4 regions of the Alteromonas sp. W12 genome follow, and region 1 is predicted to be linked to each of the others. Evidence: predicted binding sites of a transcription regulator. Region 1 holds the regulator's gene; each other region holds the start of a gene.
What was found. Region 1 encodes LexA, which represses DNA repair genes until DNA is damaged. Its sites were predicted from a motif close to TACTGTATNNNNATACAGTA; they were not measured.
Positions count from the first base shown of each region.

Region 2: the regulator LexA is predicted to act here: its motif matches at 1,838-1,857, upstream of uvrD (DNA helicase II).
Region 3: the regulator LexA is predicted to act here: its motif matches at 1,746-1,765, upstream of dinB (DNA polymerase IV).
Region 4: the regulator LexA is predicted to act here: its motif matches at 3,092-3,111, upstream of recN (DNA repair protein RecN).

Region 1 covers NZ_LQXH01000008.1:113,188-117,851, forward strand. The annotation lists gene plsB (glycerol-3-phosphate 1-O-acyltransferase PlsB) at 1-62, opposite strand, end outside; gene AWH61_RS11890 (sensor domain-containing diguanylate cyclase) at 330-2,615, shown strand; gene lexA (transcriptional repressor LexA) at 2,723-3,349, shown strand; gene coxB (cytochrome c oxidase subunit II) at 3,932-4,664, shown strand, end outside.
Region 2 covers NZ_LQXH01000010.1:148,689-153,352, reverse strand. The annotation lists gene uvrD (DNA helicase II) at 1-1,778, opposite strand, end outside; gene cysE (serine O-acetyltransferase) at 2,241-3,047, shown strand; gene AWH61_RS16135 (sensor domain-containing diguanylate cyclase) at 3,146-4,654, opposite strand.
Region 3 covers NZ_LQXH01000013.1:95,543-100,206, reverse strand. The annotation lists gene AWH61_RS18995 (FG-GAP repeat domain-containing protein) at 1-1,519, shown strand, start outside; gene dinB (DNA polymerase IV) at 1,798-2,871, shown strand; gene AWH61_RS18985 (DUF1653 domain-containing protein) at 3,091-3,339, shown strand; gene AWH61_RS18980 (MBL fold metallo-hydrolase) at 3,403-4,293, shown strand; gene AWH61_RS18975 (LacI family DNA-binding transcriptional regulator) at 4,511-4,664, opposite strand, start outside.
Region 4 covers NZ_LQXH01000001.1:995,938-1,000,601, forward strand. The annotation lists gene tmpT (thiopurine S-methyltransferase) at 126-779, opposite strand; gene AWH61_RS04220 (outer membrane protein assembly factor BamE) at 885-1,241, opposite strand; gene recN (DNA repair protein RecN) at 1,366-3,051, opposite strand; gene dps (DNA starvation/stationary phase protection protein Dps) at 3,453-3,962, opposite strand; gene nadK (NAD(+) kinase) at 4,222-4,664, opposite strand, start outside.

The DNA of each region.
Region 1 (4,664 bases):
TTAACCAGTAACTTAACAGGATAATGAAATACCGACAGAAGGGCTTTTCGCATCCACGACATGAATTATGTAATCCTATGAAATAAAAACGGGTGAAGTGTAACACAAACGCGTCACAATCTCGCGACAAGCCAATTTCATCGCTTCTCATGCTGTAATGACTATCCATAACATGGGAAGTTCAAAAGCGCCCTTCTCCTTTTCTTGTGAGTCACAGCCATTTCTATAATGGGTTCGAATACAGAGAACGTAACATTAGCTGTATTTAATTGCGGTACAGCCGGACTGTTACTACTTTTATAAGGGCAAATGAATATGAGCAAGCAGTAGTGGATGATCAAAGCCGGTTAAAGACAATTGATGACTTTATGCTCAATAGCGAAGTGCCGTTAGATCTTGATGATTTAATGATGGTGCTCGCAGAGGCATACAAGGTGCCGATCGCACTCATTGGCGTCGTCGGAGAGTTTGAAGAAACCTTTAAAGCACACTACGGAACCACTCTTTCTAAAGTCACTCGTGAACATGCGTTTTGTAGTCACGTCGTTGAAGAGCGCAAGCAGGTGGTTGTTAGCAACGCGCAAGAAGATCCACGGTTTATGCATAATCCTCTCGTCACCGGAGAACCTCACATTTGTTTCTACGCAGGAACGCCGATCGAGATAAATGATCAGGTAATCGGTGCCGTATGTTTAATTGATACCGTGCCAAGAGAAATAGACGCAAAACACTTAGAAGTTTTAGAGAGAATAGGTGCTTTGGTTAGTCAGCATATTTCGCTTTCAAGAGAACACGAAGCGCTTAAACGCGAGCATGGGCTTATTGAGAAGTCTCCTATTGTGTTGGCAACGTGGCGCTATGATACGTCGTTGAGGCTGGTGTATATCTCGAAAAATAGTGAGCGTGTATTGGGAGTTTCACCCCAAGATTTGCTCACTGGAACGGTGGCATTGAGTGAGGTGCTGTCTGAGGAGGCGGAGGGTGATTTTACCTTTGCTATGCAGGCCCACATGGAAGGTGTTGAAACGCACACCTGCCGTCTTCAGATAAGGACGCCAACGCGTACTATTTGGGTGAGCATGATATCAACGGCAAATTTTCGCGAAGACGGCATGTTGTACTCGGTTCAAGCATTTTTGTTTGACACTAGTGACCAAAAGTATGTGGAAGATAAGCTCAACAAAACCAATCAGCGGATGCGTTTATTACTCGAGGCTTCAGAGTTAGGAACATGGGACTGGAACTTGGCCGCCGATGTTAATCAAGTCAACAAGCGCTGGTGCGACATTGTTGGTCTTGAGTATGAATACTATGACAGTGGCTCCCGCTTTTTTAGACAGCTCATTCATCCCGCGGATTACGTCAAAGTTGAAAAGCAGCTCAACATGCATCTAATTGGTAAGAGCAAAGTCTTTAACACCACATTTCGCATGAAACACACTGATGGCTCTTGGGTTTGGGTTGAAAGTTATGGGAAAACCGTTGAGACAGATGCCCAAGGTAAGCCGGTTCGAATAGCAGGTATTCATAGAGATATAACGCAACGAATGGAAAGCGAACTGCATGAGAGAAAGAAAACCCAGCTCCTTCAATTTATCAATAAAACCCGGGCATCATATCTCCAGAACAATGACTTGACGATGGCGTGTCAGTCCGTATTGGCCGAACTCATAGATATCTCAGATAGCCAGTTTGCCTTCGTCGGCCAAATGAAAGGAGACGGTAGCTCATCTAGACTTTTCATTCATGCGATTTCTGAAATTGTTTGGGATAACAGTAGCTTTTCTCAATATGCAGAGTACAAAAAACGAAACCTCTACTTTAGTAACTTCGATAACCTTTTTGGAACCTCAATTTTAACGGGAGAAGTTACCATTAGTAATGCGCCAAACAGTCACCCTAATTCCAAAGGTGTTCCGCACGGTCATCCGCGCATTAGCCGATTTTTAGGCCTACCAATAAAAGTGAAAGATAAAGTAGTGGGAATGGTCGGTTTAGCGAACAAGTTTGATACCTACACTGACGAAGATGCTGAGTTTCTACAGCCCTTTTTAGATGCTTTGGCTGGCTTGTTCTACGCAGTAGAGCTTGAGGAAGCCCGAGCCGTTGCTGAAGAGAAGCTTAGGCATTTGGCGATGACTGATTCTTTAACGGGCCTTTATAACCGACGCGCGTTCCTTGACGAGTGCATCTCATTTTCAAAACAACATTGTCGAGGATGTGTTGCTATTGTCGATATTGATCACTTCAAAAAAGTAAACGATACCTACGGTCACGATGCTGGAGATCAGGCGCTTATTGCTGTTGCGAGAAAAATAGCTAAACATAATCAAGCGCCAAATGTCGTGGCTCGATTAGGAGGAGAAGAGTTTGCAATAGTCATGATAGGTGACAAGAAAGAAGAGATCCATAGGCAGCTAGAAGCACTGCGCATTGCTGTTGAAGAAGGAAGGGTGACCTACAAGACAGACACGATGAATTTATCGATCAGCATCGGCGCAACATTTATCAAAGACACCTTTGAGGCGGATTTCAGCGCCCTCTTATCGCTTGCTGACAAAGCGCTGTACAGAGCCAAGGAGCAGGGCAGAAACCAAGTCGTATGGGATGAGTAATAGTGTCAGTACGTGGCTAAAACTGATAGCAAAAGACGCGGCAAGTGCTTGTTATTTAGTTTTAGGTGTATATACTTACAGGAACTGTATGAACAGACAGGTCTTTTATGCGCCCACTCACAGCTCGACAAACCGAAGTTTTAGAACTTATTAAAACAACCATGTTAGAAACGGGAATGCCGCCTACTCGTGCGGAAATAGCCCGTCAGCTTGGCTTTCGTTCTGCTAATGCAGCAGAGGAACATTTGAAAGCATTGGCGCGTAAAGGCGTGATTGAAATTTTGCCTGGTACGTCTCGTGGCATTAAGCTCAATATCCCTCTTGATAACGACGCACAAGAAGAAGAAGGCCTACCGTTAATTGGGCGTGTTGCAGCCGGTGAGCCGATCTTGGCGCAAGAGCATGTTGAGTCGCACTACAAAGTCGATCCTGCACTGTTTCAACCCCATGCCGACTTTTTGCTACGCGTCAACGGTATGAGCATGAAAGACATTGGTATTTTAGACGGTGACCTTCTCGCTGTTCATCGTACCACTGATGTACACAACGGTCAGGTGGTTGTGGCGCGTGTAGATGAAGACGTCACTGTAAAGCGTCTAGAGAAACGCGGGCGTGAAGTATTGCTTCATGCTGAAAATGATGAGTTTGCACCAATAAAAGTTGATTTGGCGACTGAACATTTTGCGATAGAAGGTATTGCGGTGGGTGTGATCAGAAACGCTGACTGGATGTAGTATTTTAGCTTGTTTGTATAAAAGCGGCACGTTAGCCGCTTTTTTTATGTCTTTTGTTCCTGTTTTTTTCTTCAATCTGCCAACTTAGATTTTATCTTGCCCAGCAAACCTGTTGGTTTTCTGCGCACTTATTTTTATCTTTACTCACGTTATTCTTTCTATGAATGCTTCGAGTATTTTCCATTTTTTATTTTGAATTTTGTTTGAAATCGACATTGAGTCATCGGTTACTTATTGATTTCTTAACTAGTTAGGCGAGCATTTACTTTAACCCTGTGTTCAAAATGCCTGTTTGATTCCAAGGACATCCCACAGCAATCGCTTTCTCTTTTTGCACTTCAAATCCCCCGCGACCATTTTAGTAAATGATTAAAAATTAACCACTTCGTTAAATTTTTAATAGAAAAGACTAGACGGCACGACATTATTGCGCAATTCTTATACAGAGATTAACAAAATAATAACAATGACTCTAAATTTGTTTTACAAGTTGAGGTTATGGGTCAATCGTTCGCAAACCATTTGGTAGGGCATCGCGCAAATTAATCAGCGTCTTTGACCACGCCATTACGGAGGTGCTGAGTGAAACAACTAACGACCGTTTTCGCAAAATGGTGTTCTAGTATACCAATTTTGCTTTTTTCCCCTTTGCTTTTTGCGCAAGAAGCAAGCGAAGAAGCCTCTTCGCTTAATTTGAGACGCGGTGCTACCGACATCAGTGGGCAGGTATACGACCTCCATATGTTGATGTTCTTCATTTGTGTAGGTATCGCGGTTGTAGTTTTTGGCGTGATGTTCGCCTCAATGTATCTACATAGGAAGTCCCGTGGTGCCAAGCCAGCTAATTTTCACGAAAACGTGAAGGTTGAAATTGCTTGGACCGTTATTCCTTTCCTTATTCTTATCTTCATGGCGGTACCCGCAGCGAATACTCTAATTGCTATGGAAGACACGTCTGAGCCTGACATGACGGTGTTAGTAACAGGCTCTCAATGGAAATGGCATTACAAGTATATGGATAGCGATGTAGAGTTTTATTCTTTACTCGCCACTCAGCGCGAGCAAATAGAAAACAAATTTCAGAAAACAGATAACTACCTGCTGGAAGTTGACCGTCCCTTGGTTATTCCTACTGGGAAAAAAGTACGCTTTCTTATTACCTCTGACGACGTTATCCACTCTTGGTGGGTTCCTGACTTTGCCGTGAAAAAAGATGCCAACCCCGGCTTTATTAACGAGTCTTGGGCCAAGGTGAATGAGCCTGGTATTTATCGCGGACAGTGCGCAGAGCTTTGTGGTAAAGACCATGGCTATA
Region 2 (4,664 bases), on a different contig from region 1:
ATTCGACCTGGCTCGTCGTTGGTCATTTGGCTAGGGAACATGCCTTCTTCTACACCTGCTAGGAATACCAGCGGAAATTCAAGGCCTTTGGCGGTGTGTATGGTCATCATCTGCACGGCGTCCTGGTCTTTATCCGCCTGGGTTTCACCCGCTTCCAGCGACGCATGAGCTAGAAAGGCTGCCAGAGGCGACATTTCTTCGGCTTCTTCAGGCACGATAAAGGTTTTACATGCAGTAACCAATTCTTCTAAGTTTTCTAGACGTGCTTGAGCTTTTTCTCCGCGCTCTGCTTGGTACATAGCGTACAGACCAGACTGGCGAATAGCTTTATCGGCTTGTTGGTCAAGGGGCTCATCTAACGTGGATTGCTCTAGCTCAGTAATTAGCAATACAAAGCTTTGCATAGCGTTTAGCGCGCGGCCTTTGAAGCCACCTTCATTAATGAGCAACTGACACGCCTGCCACATTGAACAGTTGTGCATTCGCGCGGTGTCGCGCACTTGCGATAAGGTTTTCTCACCAATACCGCGACTTGGGGTGTTTACTACACGCTCGAAAGCTGCATCGTCGTGCGGGTGGCTTACCATGCGCATATAGCCAAGGGCGTCTTTAATTTCTTGGCGTTCGAAGAAGCGCAGACCGCCGTATATGCGATACGCCAGCCCTTCGTGTAGCAAGGCTTCTTCCAGTACTCGAGACTGGGCGTTGTTTCGATAAAGAATGGCGGTATCAGTAAGGGCGTTGCCTTGATTCAGCCAATCTTTGATTTTCGAAACAATAAAGCGCGCTTCATCTAGCTCGTTGAAACCCGCATATACAGAAATAAGCTCGCCTTGCGCGTCTTCCGTCCAAAGCTCTTTCCCTAAGCGGCCCGTATTGTTGTCGATAACCGTGTTCGCCGCTTTAAGAATGTTTCCTGTAGAGCGGTAATTCTGCTCAAGGCGAATAGTATTAGGCTCGTTGAAGTCTTTCAGGAAGTGCTGAATATTATCTACGTTTGCGCCGCGCCAGCCGTAAATAGACTGATCGTCGTCGCCAACAATCATAATGTTATTATTACCACCACTACACAGCATACGAAGCCATGCATATTGGATATTGTTGGTATCTTGGAATTCGTCTACCAACACTGCACGGAAACGACGTTGATAGTGGGCTAATACTTCTGGGTTTTTAGCCCATAATTCATGTGCGCGTAGCAACAGTTCAGCAAAATCTACCAAGCCTGAACGGTCACAAGCGTCTTGATATGCCGCATAGACTTCGCGCATGGTCTTTTGAATATGATCGCCGTGGGTTTCAATGTGCTGAGGGCGCAAGCCTTCGTCTTTGTTGCCATTTATGTACCACTGAATTTGACGAGGCGCCCAATGCTTTTCGTCCAGGTTCATGGCCTTCAGAATGCGGCGAATAAGTCGATATTGATCGTCCGAATCAATTATCTGAAAATTCTCAGGCAAGTTGGCTTCTGCATGGTGCGCACGTAGTAAGCGATGCGCAAGCCCGTGGAAGGTACCAATCCACATATTGTGCAGGCTGCGACCCATCAACGACTCTATTCGGCCGCGCATTTCTTTGGCTGCTTTATTGGTAAAGGTCACTGCCAAAATAGAAAAAGGGGCGATGTTTTCGACTTCCATTAACCACGCAATGCGATGCACTAATACGCGGGTTTTACCACTGCCCGCGCCAGCCAAAACTAGGGCGTTAGATAGTGGGGCTGCTACTGCTTCACGCTGTTTTTCGTTTAGCTCGTCTAGCAGTCGAGATACATCCATAGTGTGGTACCTGTTAGTTGATAGTGTTATACATTCAGCAACGCGCTATTATGCCACCTGCCTGTTAATTTATACAGTCCAGTTTTTCCCAGTGAAGATAAACTTCAACGGCATTATACGTTCGTGTGCAATCATGATTTTAAGTATTATTTAATGAAAGATACGAGCGCTCTGAACGTTCTATTAAGTTAATGGAAGCACTCAGTTAGACGCAGCGAGAGAGCAGAGTGCTTTAACGATGTATACATGTACGATACGGTTATTAGCTATAACGAATTAATTCGATAAATTGATCGAATTATGCGCTTGGTCGGTATCACATCGGTATTGCATCACATCAAACTCAGGTAAACTTTTACGCGTTCCCTTTTGTCAGCATAGATATGCCCAGCAAGGAACAAGTTAGATTGCTTACTCAATTTTCTTATAGAACACAGCATTTTTATATAACGGGACATGCTCATGACCGCACTTACAACGCCCATCGATTTTTGGTCTACGCTGAAACAAGAAGCGCAAGTTGTTGCTGAAAAAGAGCCTTTGCTGTCTAGCTATGTGCATGCCAGTGTTCTTGCACATCACAACTTTGAATCGTCGCTAAGCTTTATTCTGTCGAACAAAATGGCAGACGACGTCATGCCTGCGCTCGCCATTCGTGAAGTTTTCGATGAAGCTTACTTGCTTGAGCCTGGCATCAGCGAAGCGGCTATTGCTGACATTCTAGCGATTAAGGCGCGGGATGCGGCGGTCAACGATTACCTTACCCCCTTACTTCACTTCAAAGGTTTCCATGCTGTGCAGGTGCATAGAATGGCGCATTACCTCTGGGTGCACGGTCGTCACCAGCTTGCTTTATTCTTACAAAGCCGCAACTCTGCAAGCTTTGGTGTAGATATCCACCCTGCTGCGCGTATTGGTAAAGGCGTCATGTTTGACCACGCAACTGGCATTGTAGTGGGCGAAACTGCAGTGGTTGAAGACAACGTATCTATTTTGCAGAGCGTTACATTAGGTGGTACCGGTAATGAGTCGGGCGACCGTCACCCTAAAATTCGCCAAGGCGTGTTAATTGGCGCTGGCGCCAAGATCCTTGGAAATATTGAGATAGGTGAAGGCTCAAAAGTAGGCGCTGGTAGCGTTGTACTTAATAGTGTTCCAGCTCACGTTACTGTGGTGGGTGTTCCAGCTAAAGTGGTTGGGAGACCGGTTTGTCAAAGTCCATGTGAATCCATGCGCCAAAACGTACTAGAAGATAACTCCCACGTATAAAATTGGGGTCAGAGTACATGTCTGCTTTCGTAATAATGGGGTCAGAGTACATTTTCGTCTTCAGGGGTTTTTGAGCGATTAAATGTACTCTGACCCCATTATTTGAGGGTTATTGTGTTGCCGCCTTTTTCTTTTGATGTGTAGAGCGCGCGGTCGGCGCGCTGAATAAGTGTCTCGAGTGTATCGCTTTGCTGCATGAGAGTGACGCCGAAGCTCGATGATAATGACACTTCTGAAATAACGATTGCGTTTATTCCTTCACGTACTTTTTCCACCAAATTAAGGGCGTTTTGCTCGCTGATATTAGGCAGAAGCAATACAAATTCGTCGCCGCCGAAACGGGCAAAAACATCAGCTTTACGCACAATATCCTTCGTCACCTGACTTAGTCGGCGCAATGCGTTGTCGCCGTCTACATGGCCTAATTCGTCGTTAATACGTTTAAACTTATCTAAATCAAACATAACGAAATAAAGCGAGCTTCCAGATTCACGGCTCTGAGCCATTTCTAGTGCGCTGCGCTGAGCCAAATACTCCCGCGTATAAGCTTGGGTTAAGGTATCCACAAAAACACGGTCTTTGAGCAGAGCATTGTCTGCTTGTAACTGAGGAATGGCTATACCAAACAACGCGTTGGCTGCAATAACGTTGAGTGCAAACTGATACACTTTGACGTAATCCATTAAGGCGAATATATGCACCAGCAAAACAATGCATAAGCTGCTTATTGCAAGGCTTAAAACATTGCGCTTCGTACTTTCAGTACACGCTATCCACATGTGGGTAATGGCGAGAAAAAAGATAGCAAATGCACTATCACGGGACTGGGTAAGTTTTGCCAGTAACATGACGAATAGTATGAGGGCCAAATTGATTGCCACTTTCTTAAAGTAGCTGTGTAAATCGGATGAAGCGCAGTTAGAAAATGCCAAGAGGTCTATTTTAGAAGCCGCACTTATTTTTACTAACAAGCCAGCAAAAAGAGGTGCAAGCACAACAACACCAGCCATATCCCCTATCCAAAAGGGCAGCATCGCATCTTTAATATCCGCCGCTGACATCTGATTAGTGAGAACAAGTGAACCAATGACAAGTTGCGTGGCAACTAACGACGAAATACAGCCGATAATTAAGAACGAGACGATTAATTGGGGTGTGGTGACGTCGGGTTTTCTCAATAGATGGCCGAGAACACTGGCTCCTGCATAGTAAGGAAGCATATGTGCAACGCCGAATAACACGCCGCCCCACATCATTTCTACGTTACTTAACGGCAGCGAGTAGTTATGACCATTCCAGACGGTAATCGCAATGGCGGCCACCATAATAGGCACTACCGCGCGCCAACCTAAAACTAAGAAGCATGCAAGGGTGTAGCCTGCCGCAGGAAACCAAACACTGGCGTGTTCAGTGTATTCAACAATGCGTCCAATTTGCCATATGGCAATCCAAGACAAGATAATAAATACATCTTGATACAAGCCAGACAGTGGCTTAAACGGCCAAAAAGAGCGACCTGTCTCGGCATGTTCATGAACATTCGAGGTTGGCTTATCTACCTTGGACGCTTGTTGCGACCCTGACTTCGAGATAGCAGGTTTTTCCATGAGGACACAA
Region 3 (4,664 bases), on a different contig from region 1:
TAATGTGGATTCCGACACTCAGTTAGAACTGGTTACCAATTCAGGTTTGGTCTATGACCTTGGATCTGGTGAAAACCAGTGGTTTTTGAATTCAGGATTTAGTAGTAGCCACATTGCCGTTGCCGATATAAATGGCGACGGTATTGATGAAATCGTAGGCGCTGACAGTTGGTCTTACATCTATGTGTACTCAGCACAAAACAAATCTCAAATTACGAGTGTTGAGAATTTTAATACTTGCGACATTAGCGCAGGAAAACTGACTGACGATAGTAATCCTGTATTGCTTATAGGGGACTGCCAATGGGGCAATGTCCACGCCATGAAGCTGTCTAACAATACGCTCACTTCAGTATTTAGCATTGATATGGTTGATCATGGTTCGACTTCGCTAACTCTTGGCGATGCCGACAATGATGGCCTTAACGAACTGTTATGGGGCACTGGTACTACACATTCTGGTGAAGATTTGCTTGTAACGGCAGATGTCACAGCCACTTCTGCAACAATAAAAACGACAGCAACCACACATCAACTAGACAGCTTTAATGCGGCAGGCTGGGCAGATTTGTATCCTGGTGACGAACGTGCTGTTTTCTTCGTACCGAGTACGGGGAGCGGCTATGATGGCTCCAAAGTCTTACTAATGGAGAACACAGGGAATTACATTACGAGTGAAGAGATTTCATCTAACTGGGATAACTCTAGTATTGCTGTAACTACCGATTACAACAATGATGGTGCTGGTGATTTATTCCTACCTAGTGCAGAAACCTATGACGGCGCATTCGCTGTAATGCGATTGAATGATTTCTCTATTCAATACGAGATTACAGGCGATTATTCGAACGATGTCTCAGTTATCAAGGCATTCGACTTCAATAACGATGGTTTCGATGATGCAGTGTACGTTGATGGTCGCACATTAAAAGCGGTCGACGTGAACAATCAAGTTATGTTGGCTACTTACACCATGCCTCAATATTTCCGTGATTTTGATATTGTCGCGATGAATGGCAATGTGTATGTGGCGCTTTCTCAAGGCGACGACATAACGCAATTACTTAAGCCGACAGCATCAGGTTTCTCTATCCAGGCAAGCGCCGACATTTCTTGCGCGCGCCTTACCTTTATAAACGCTGATAGTGACGCTGAATCAGAGTTAGCTTGTTACAACGATCAGAACCAATCTCTGGTTATATTTGATGTTACTGACTCCAGTTTGTCTAAAACATCAGACGTTTCGGTAAACATGAGTATTGTCGACATGGCAGCCAATCCAGTAACCGCTACTGAACAGACACTTCTTGTGACGTCGGCGAGTGAGGATGATTGGGGTTACTACGGTTCTACTGAACTCAGCGAAATGACGGTTAAAGGCATCGGTATCTGGAAAAGCCCAGCGTTGATTGGTCCGGCCCGCAGTCACTCTTTACATGCGAGAAAATCTGCTGAGGGAAGCCTGGAAGTGATGATGGCGACATCACGGGTAATGTATTGGTTGGGCCGAGCGAAGTAGGTAACTCCGCATGAGTCAATTTTGATACTCTTCTAGGCGTTTATATGATTGAGCGGCGACACTTCCACATTGGAGTGTCGCCGTTTTTTATTGACTACTCTCGTTCTGTCAACCTCCCTTATAAAATGCATTCGTTTTAACGCCTGCCTTTTATAAGACACTAAGGACCAGTTAATCTTATTAATATTCCATAACGAGGTAGTGTAATTAAACGCTTTTAATAATATACTGTCTTTTTATACAGTTTTGCGTAAGCACGTAAAGAACAAAGGCAGGTAATGCGAAAAATTATCCACGTCGACATGGATTGTTTTTACGCCGCAGTTGAAATGCGCGACAACCCAGCCTTGCGCGATATTCCCATTGCGATAGGCGGCAGTGCCGACCGTCGAGGGGTTATTTCTACCTGTAACTATCCCGCCCGTAAATTTGGTGTGCGCTCAGCTATGGCTACAGCGTATGCTTTAAAGCTATGCCCAAACTTGACCCTCGTAAAAGGGCGCATGGATGTGTACGCTGCCGAGTCGCAAAAAATACGTAAGATATTTGCTGATTATACCGACCTCATTGAGCCTTTATCGTTAGATGAAGCCTACCTAGACGTGACTAACAGTGAATTTTGCGGTGGCAGCGCCACGTTAATTGCCGAAGAAATACGCGAGCGCATTAAAAATGAACTTGGGCTTACAGCTTCAGCAGGTGTTGCGCCTTGTAAGTTTGTTGCTAAAGTGGCGAGCGATGAAAATAAGCCCGATGGAATTTGTGTTATTACTCCTGATAAGCTCGATGAGTTTGTACGCGAAATGCCACTAAAGAAAATACCGGGCGTAGGCAAAGTCACCATGCAAAAGCTTCAGCGTATGGGGCTTAATACCTGCGACGATGTTCGCCAATACCCTTTTGAGCGCATTCAAAAAGAGCTGGGTAAATTTGGCAGTGTGCTGTGGGAGCGTGCTCACGGTATTGATGAGCGTGAACTATCGGTATCTCGTGAGCGAAAGTCTATCGGCGTAGAGCGCACGCTAAGCGAAGACATTCACACCTTCGAGCAATGCATAGATTTTTTGCCACATTTATTTGAAAAGCTTCAAGAGCGAATGGAAAATCACAAGAAGCGTACGGGTAAGCCGGTACGTATTCGCACGCAGGGCGTTAAGCTTAAGTTTAACGACTTCCAACTAACTACGGTAGAGCACCGCTGTGCCACGCTTGATGAAGCGTATTTTCGCACGTTAATGCAGGAAGCCTTCGAACGAGCAACAGGCCGGGGTATTCGTCTTGTTGGCGTTCACATAGGCCTTGCTGCCGACCAATCAACACAGCAATTGGTGTTGCCTTTTGAACCGATTTAGCCAATAAGCTCAGTACTTTTTAAGTACTAACATGCAGTAGCCTCAATCTAACCACTTGTTATACTTAACGCACTGATACTATGCGATAGACTGACGCTTTTGTATTACCCGATTAAAGGCCAATCCCACAGAGTTTAGTTTCTAAGACCATTTAATCTTTGGCAAATGAAAGCGGTTGGCTAACCCTTACTATTTTTTTCCACTTTAATGAAGGACGTTATGGACTCGAAAGAACTTAAAACCCCAGGTCGCTACAAGCATTACAAAGGTAATTTATACGATGTATACGAAGTGGCGACGCATTCAGAAGATGAAAGTAAGCTAGTGGTTTACCGCCCATGCTACGGCGAAAAAGCGCTTTGGGTTCGTCCACTAGATATGTTTGTTGAGTCGGTTGAAAAAGACGGAGAAACACTCCCCCGTTTTGCCTATGTTGGCAATATTCCAGATGATGAAAAAATGATCTAATTGTGAAATTAGGTCATAGTGTAAGAGGTCTTTAATAAACAGGCTTCTTACAAGGAAATAATAATGAAAACTGCACCTCGTTTTAGCGCACACATTTTGGCTGCGTTTATTGCTGCGAGCCCTTTGGTTTATTCAACGATTAATCCCGCAAATGCACAAGATAGATTTGCCGATGTCGAAGTTAAAGCGACAGCGATAAAAGGCTCAGTGCACATGCTTACAGGTGCAGGTGGAAATATCGGCGTATCTGCTGGGGAAGACGGTGTTTTGATCATCGACGATCAATTTGCGCCGCTTGCAGAAAAGATAGCGGCGCAGCTTGGTGAGCTCGGGAGTGACAAGCCAAAGTATGTGATAAACACGCACTATCACGGCGATCACACAGGCTCTAATGCGTTTTTCCACAGCCATAAAGGCGCGACCATTCTGGCGCACGAAAATGTGCGTGTTCGCCTAGCTAACGATGAAAAGATAAAACCGGAAGCGCTGCCAACTATCACCTATGAAGACGGAATAAAAATTTACTTCAATGGTGAAACCCTTCACGTGATGCACTTAGCGGTAGGCCACACCGACGGCGATAGCGTAGTGTGGTTCGAGCAACCCAACGTTATGCACACCGGCGACTTGTTCTTTAATGGTCGCTTTCCTTACATCGACCAAGGTGCTGGCGGTAATGTGGAAGGCTATATGGACTCAGTAAAACAGCTGCTTGCTAAAATAGACGATGAAACCGTTATTATTCCTGGCCACGGCGACATCAGTAACAAGCAAGAATACAGCGCATTTTTAGCTATGATCTCTGAAACGTTCAGCTACGTTAAGGCACTTAAGCAAGACGGCAAAACCCTCGATGAAGTTAAAGCGATGGGCTTAGACGATAAGTGGGCAGACTGGAGCTGGAATTTCATCAATGAAGAGAAGTGGATAACTACACTCTATACTGATGCTTAAAAAGCAACGTCGCGTTTAATAATGAATAAAGGAGCAGGGGAGTATCTCTTACTACCCTGCAATTTATTTAAAAGGGATTTTCACAAAGTTGTTAGGCAAAGGTTTTTGGCTACCACGCCCAAGGGACTAGGTTAGAAGAGCTAGACTAGAGGAGCTAGTTAGAGAGTACTAAGGCCAACGAGCACTAAATCTAAGGGCTGAAACTTTCAGATGTCCGCTACGCAGTTTCTCGTATTTTAAGCTCAAAGGGTAAAACTTGGCTCGCTTGTTCAACGTCTTCGCCTTCTATTAGCGCTAGCAATGATTCGGTTGCCATTTCTGCCATCTTTCGGCGCGGGACTGAAACCGTTGTTAGTGCTGGGTAAATTGAA
Region 4 (4,664 bases), on a different contig from region 1:
TTAAGCAAGTCGCATTAGCTGGTGTGGGTATGAATAGCTTTAGTGTCGCTGTTAATCAGCGCTAAAACGCAAACTATAAAGCAACCATTTCAACGCTTTCTATTGGCAACAAATCTTAAAAAAGTCTACTTCGCCGTTAGTGCAAATACCAAATTATCAGCGTCTATTTTGCCTTTCAAACCGCCTTCAAGCACCGAGCGCTCTAACCTTTGAATGTTGTAGTCCGCTGAATAAAGAGCGTCGACGGTTTTTTCGTTTACGCTAAAGGGAGGGCCGGCCATTTCATTCTGGTCATACTCGAAAGAAATGATTAGCTGGGGGGCGCATTGAGTAATGGCCATTAAATGCGCAGCATATTGCTCGCGAAGCGGGCTAGGCAGCGCGACTAAAGCGGCTCTATCATAAATGCCCGTAACGTCACCTAAGTCGCTTGATGTAAGTTTAAAGATATCACCTACGTAAATGGTTAAACCGTCTTTAGCGTAAATTTTACCGTTGGAAGTAGTGGTAACAGTAGGCTCTACACCTAGCTCTTCAAACAGCTGTATAATAGCCACTTCGCTTAGCTCAGCACCAACCACTTCACAACCCTTGGAGAGTAACCAACCAATATCTCGGGTCTTTCCACATAGTGGTACAAAAATGCGCTTTAAAGATGTGCTAGGACTATCGTCGCCAAACAGAAAAGACGCATACTTTACCAGAAGTGCATTCCCTTCAGGTTCGTGAAATCCAATCTCGTTCTTTTGCCATTTACTGTGCCAAAAACTATGTTCCATATAAACCTCAAGTAAGTAAGCGATATATCTCTAAAAAAACAGACGTTTTTATGAAGGGTATTAGAAACAAAAAAGGTAGCGAGAAACGCTACCTTTTAAACAAAATTAGTTATCAAGCGGTGTATTGAAGTCTTCAGATAACTCGAAGTCACCTTCAACCGTTGTCACTTTGTTGTCTACAAAGTTAATCACCATTTGCTTTTGAAAATCTTCACCACGCTTTTTCATACCGCGCTTCATATCGTAAACGTAGTACCAAGTGTCATCGTCGAATGAGTCTTGAACAACAGGGTTACCTAGTACATAAATAACTTGTTCTTTTGTCATTCCAACGCGCAGCTTTTCCACATCTCTTTGATCAAGGAAGTTTCCTTGAGGAACGTCGATTCGATAAATCCAGTTCGAGCAAGCGGTTGATGTTAGTGTGATACCAAGAATTACTAATAGGTGTTGCAACTTCATGCGTTAATTTGTCCAGTATTGCCTTTGTTAGTGTCAATGAACTTCGCTAAAGCGAATTTCGAGACTGTTTTATTGCAAGCGCGAAGGCATGCTACATTGACAACTATGACCAATCAACTGCATTTTAGTTCGATGCTGCGCTTTTAAGCAGTTCTTTTGCATTCGCTAGCGCCGACTTGGTTACTTTATCACCGGCTAATAGTCTTGCAAGCTCATCGATCCTGTCTTGCTTCGTCAACGCCAACATCTGGGTTTCAGTACTTTCCCCGTCGGTAAGCTTGGTAACAAACAATTGATTATGTGCCTGTGCCGCTACTTGAGGTAGATGGGTAACACACATTACTTGCGATTGTTTACCTAATTTACGTAAAAGCCCGCCAACGATTGATGCTGTTGGGCCGCTAATGCCCGTATCGACTTCATCGAAAATCATAGTAGGGGTAGCGTGATGGCCGCTCGCGATAACCTGAATAGCCAGTCCTATACGAGAAAGTTCACCACCTGATACGACTTTTTCTAATTTGTCTGCATCTTGACCAGGGTTGGTAGACACTTTAAATTCTACGGTATCTAGACCTGTGCTCACCGGCTTCTTAAGTTCGTCGTATTGAATCTGAATATCCACTTTTGCGTGGGGCATATTCATTTGGCGAATTTGCACTTCAATATCTTCGCTTAGCTTACCAGCAGCACGTTGCCTGCTCTCGGAAAGCGCTTTGGTCGCGGTTAAATACGTTGCTCGTGCTTCTTCTACTTCGCCTTCAAGCGTACCTAACAGTGTTTCCTGTTCCGATAAAGCATTGAATTCGGCGGCTAGCTCTTGGTGATGCTGATAAAGTCCCTCTGGCATCACAGTATGTTTACGGGCAAGTTCCATCGCCTTCGCATAGCGCGCCTCAACTTGCTGTAAGCGAAGTGGATCGATCTCTAAGTGATCGCAGTAGCTACGTAGCTCTCCTGCCGCTTCTTCTACTTGAATTGCTGCATCATTAAGCATTGCAATGATTGGCGTTAAACTAGCGTCGTGCGCCTCTAATTCGCCTAAACGTTCAATACTGCTTTGTATAACTGACAGTGCGTTGCCTTCATCGCTTTCATATAAATTGTATACGCTAGTCTGTGCTTGCTCTAAAAGGCTTTGCCCGTTACTCAGGCGTTTGTGCTCTATTTCTAACTCTTCAAATTCACCCTCTTCAATGGCGAATTCATCAAGTTCTTGAACCTGATAAGTTAACAGCTGAATTCTGTCTTCGCGCTGCTGGGCTTGTTCTTGAAGCGCCTTTAACGTGCGCTGCTTATCACGCCAAAGAGAGTAGGTTTCTCTAACCTGCACTAATATGTCGTTGTGCTTAGCGTAACCATCGACTAATTCCCTTTGATGGTCTTCTTTCAGCAACTGTAGGTGAGTATTTTGACCGTGAATGGCCAACAAAAACTGGCCTAAGCCTTTTAACTGCTGAAGTGAGGCGGGAATACCGTTGATAAAAGCTTTTGAACGGCCTTCCTTTGAAATAACTCTGCGAATAAAGCAGCTATTCTCATCTTCATCTGAGGTGAGCTCATGTTCATCGAGGAAGGCTTTAGCTAATACATTGCCGTTTAGAGAAAAGTGAGCAATGATCTCCGCTTTTGCGCTGCCTTTTCGCACCGCATTGGCATCAGCGCGCTCGCCTAAGCACAAGCTTAAGGCATCAATAGCAATTGATTTACCTGCACCGGTTTCTCCGGTTATAGCAGTCAACCCGTTTTCCAGTTGAACTGATAATTGTTTTACAACAGCAAAATTAGAAATAGAAAGATGCGCTAACATAACCACACTCGAATAAGTTGAACATGATGATATATACAATAACTGATAATATATACAGTATTTTTTCTGTGTAAAGTTAAGTCGTAAATATTTTACTTAAAAATTAAAGTGGATTGTGAAAAGATTAAAGAAATCAATATTGTACAGAGCGTTTGAAAAGGAGTGGTTATGAGTAACCCATTAATAATAGGCTGCGCTAGATGCGTTCGTTACAGTGGTTATACAGTAGTAAATTAGCTCAATGCTAAGTAGCTGAATAACTCAAAAGCTAGCGGTAAACAATTCCACAACGCAGTAGAGAACCTGATAGCAAAAAGGAGAGCGTAAGCTCTCCTTAAAATTCAATTTCAATTAAATAGCAGGTAGTCCGAATAACTATGTGGCTTACCAGCAATTATACATTATTGCTGTAGCTCACCGCTGCCAGACTCAATGTGCGCGCGCACAAACCACTGGAACTGTTCTAAATCTGCAAGTTGGCCGGTGATCATATCTTCCGATACTGGGTCAATTTCACCTAAAAGCTCTAACGCTTTTCTATGGTCACCATTTACACCGTCATATACGGCATCCAGCGCCTTAAGGTGGTCAAGTACTAAACCTTTACCCAATTCATAATCGTTCCAGCTGCGACCTTCAACAATGGCTTTTGGTGTACCTTTCGGTACGCCACCTAACGTGGCAATTCGCTCTGCAATTGTGTCGGTCATTTCGCGTACCGCATCTACCTGCGGGTCCAACATTTCATGCACACCGATAAAATTTGGTCCTACTACATTCCAATGAATGTGCTTCAACGTTAACTGTAAATCTAATAGTGCAACCAATCGCTGATCCAATACCTTGATTGTTTTGGCAGCTGCATCGTTATCCATTCCAGGGGCTGTAAATTTGATATTGGTGTTACTCATGATATCTCCTATTGAATGCAAATAAGTCAGCGGGATGCGAAACATCATTTAGGCCAAATAACAAAGGCCTTGTGCTGACGACTTGAAGTAATAGGTGCAACAGGTATGCCGAAGTCTTATATTTCTATAAGTCTTGGTTTTCGTTAAGGAAATTAGAGAAGATTAAAAAATCTTTATTTTTCAAGCCTGTAGCAATCAAGAAAATGCTACAGGCTTATGTAATAAATGCACATGGAATCGACTAAATGGAGCAGGGAGGTTAGTAAAGCTTACTACCCCAACCTAACTTTTTACGAAGTACATTGAAGTAGCTGTAGCCCTTAGGGTGAACAAGATGAAGCTTGTCTACGCTTTTGTTTATTCGAATTTCATCACCAGGTAGCACCGGCAGAACAATATGGCTATCGCAACTCACTTGTAGCGAGTCACTATTAACCTTTGATACTTTCATCGATACCTGACTGTCAGCATCAACAACGATTGGACGGCTGCTCAGTGTGTGAGGAAACATGGGTACCAACGTAAGTGCATCTAGCTTAGGCATAATAATCGGTCCGCCCGCTGATAAAGAGTAAGCCGTTGAACCTGTAGGTGTGGCTACTATTAATCCGTCGCTGCGCTGACTGAATACAAATTGCTCATCGATGTAAATTTCAAATTCCATCATATGGGCAACTTTTCCGTGGTGAAGCACCACTTCGT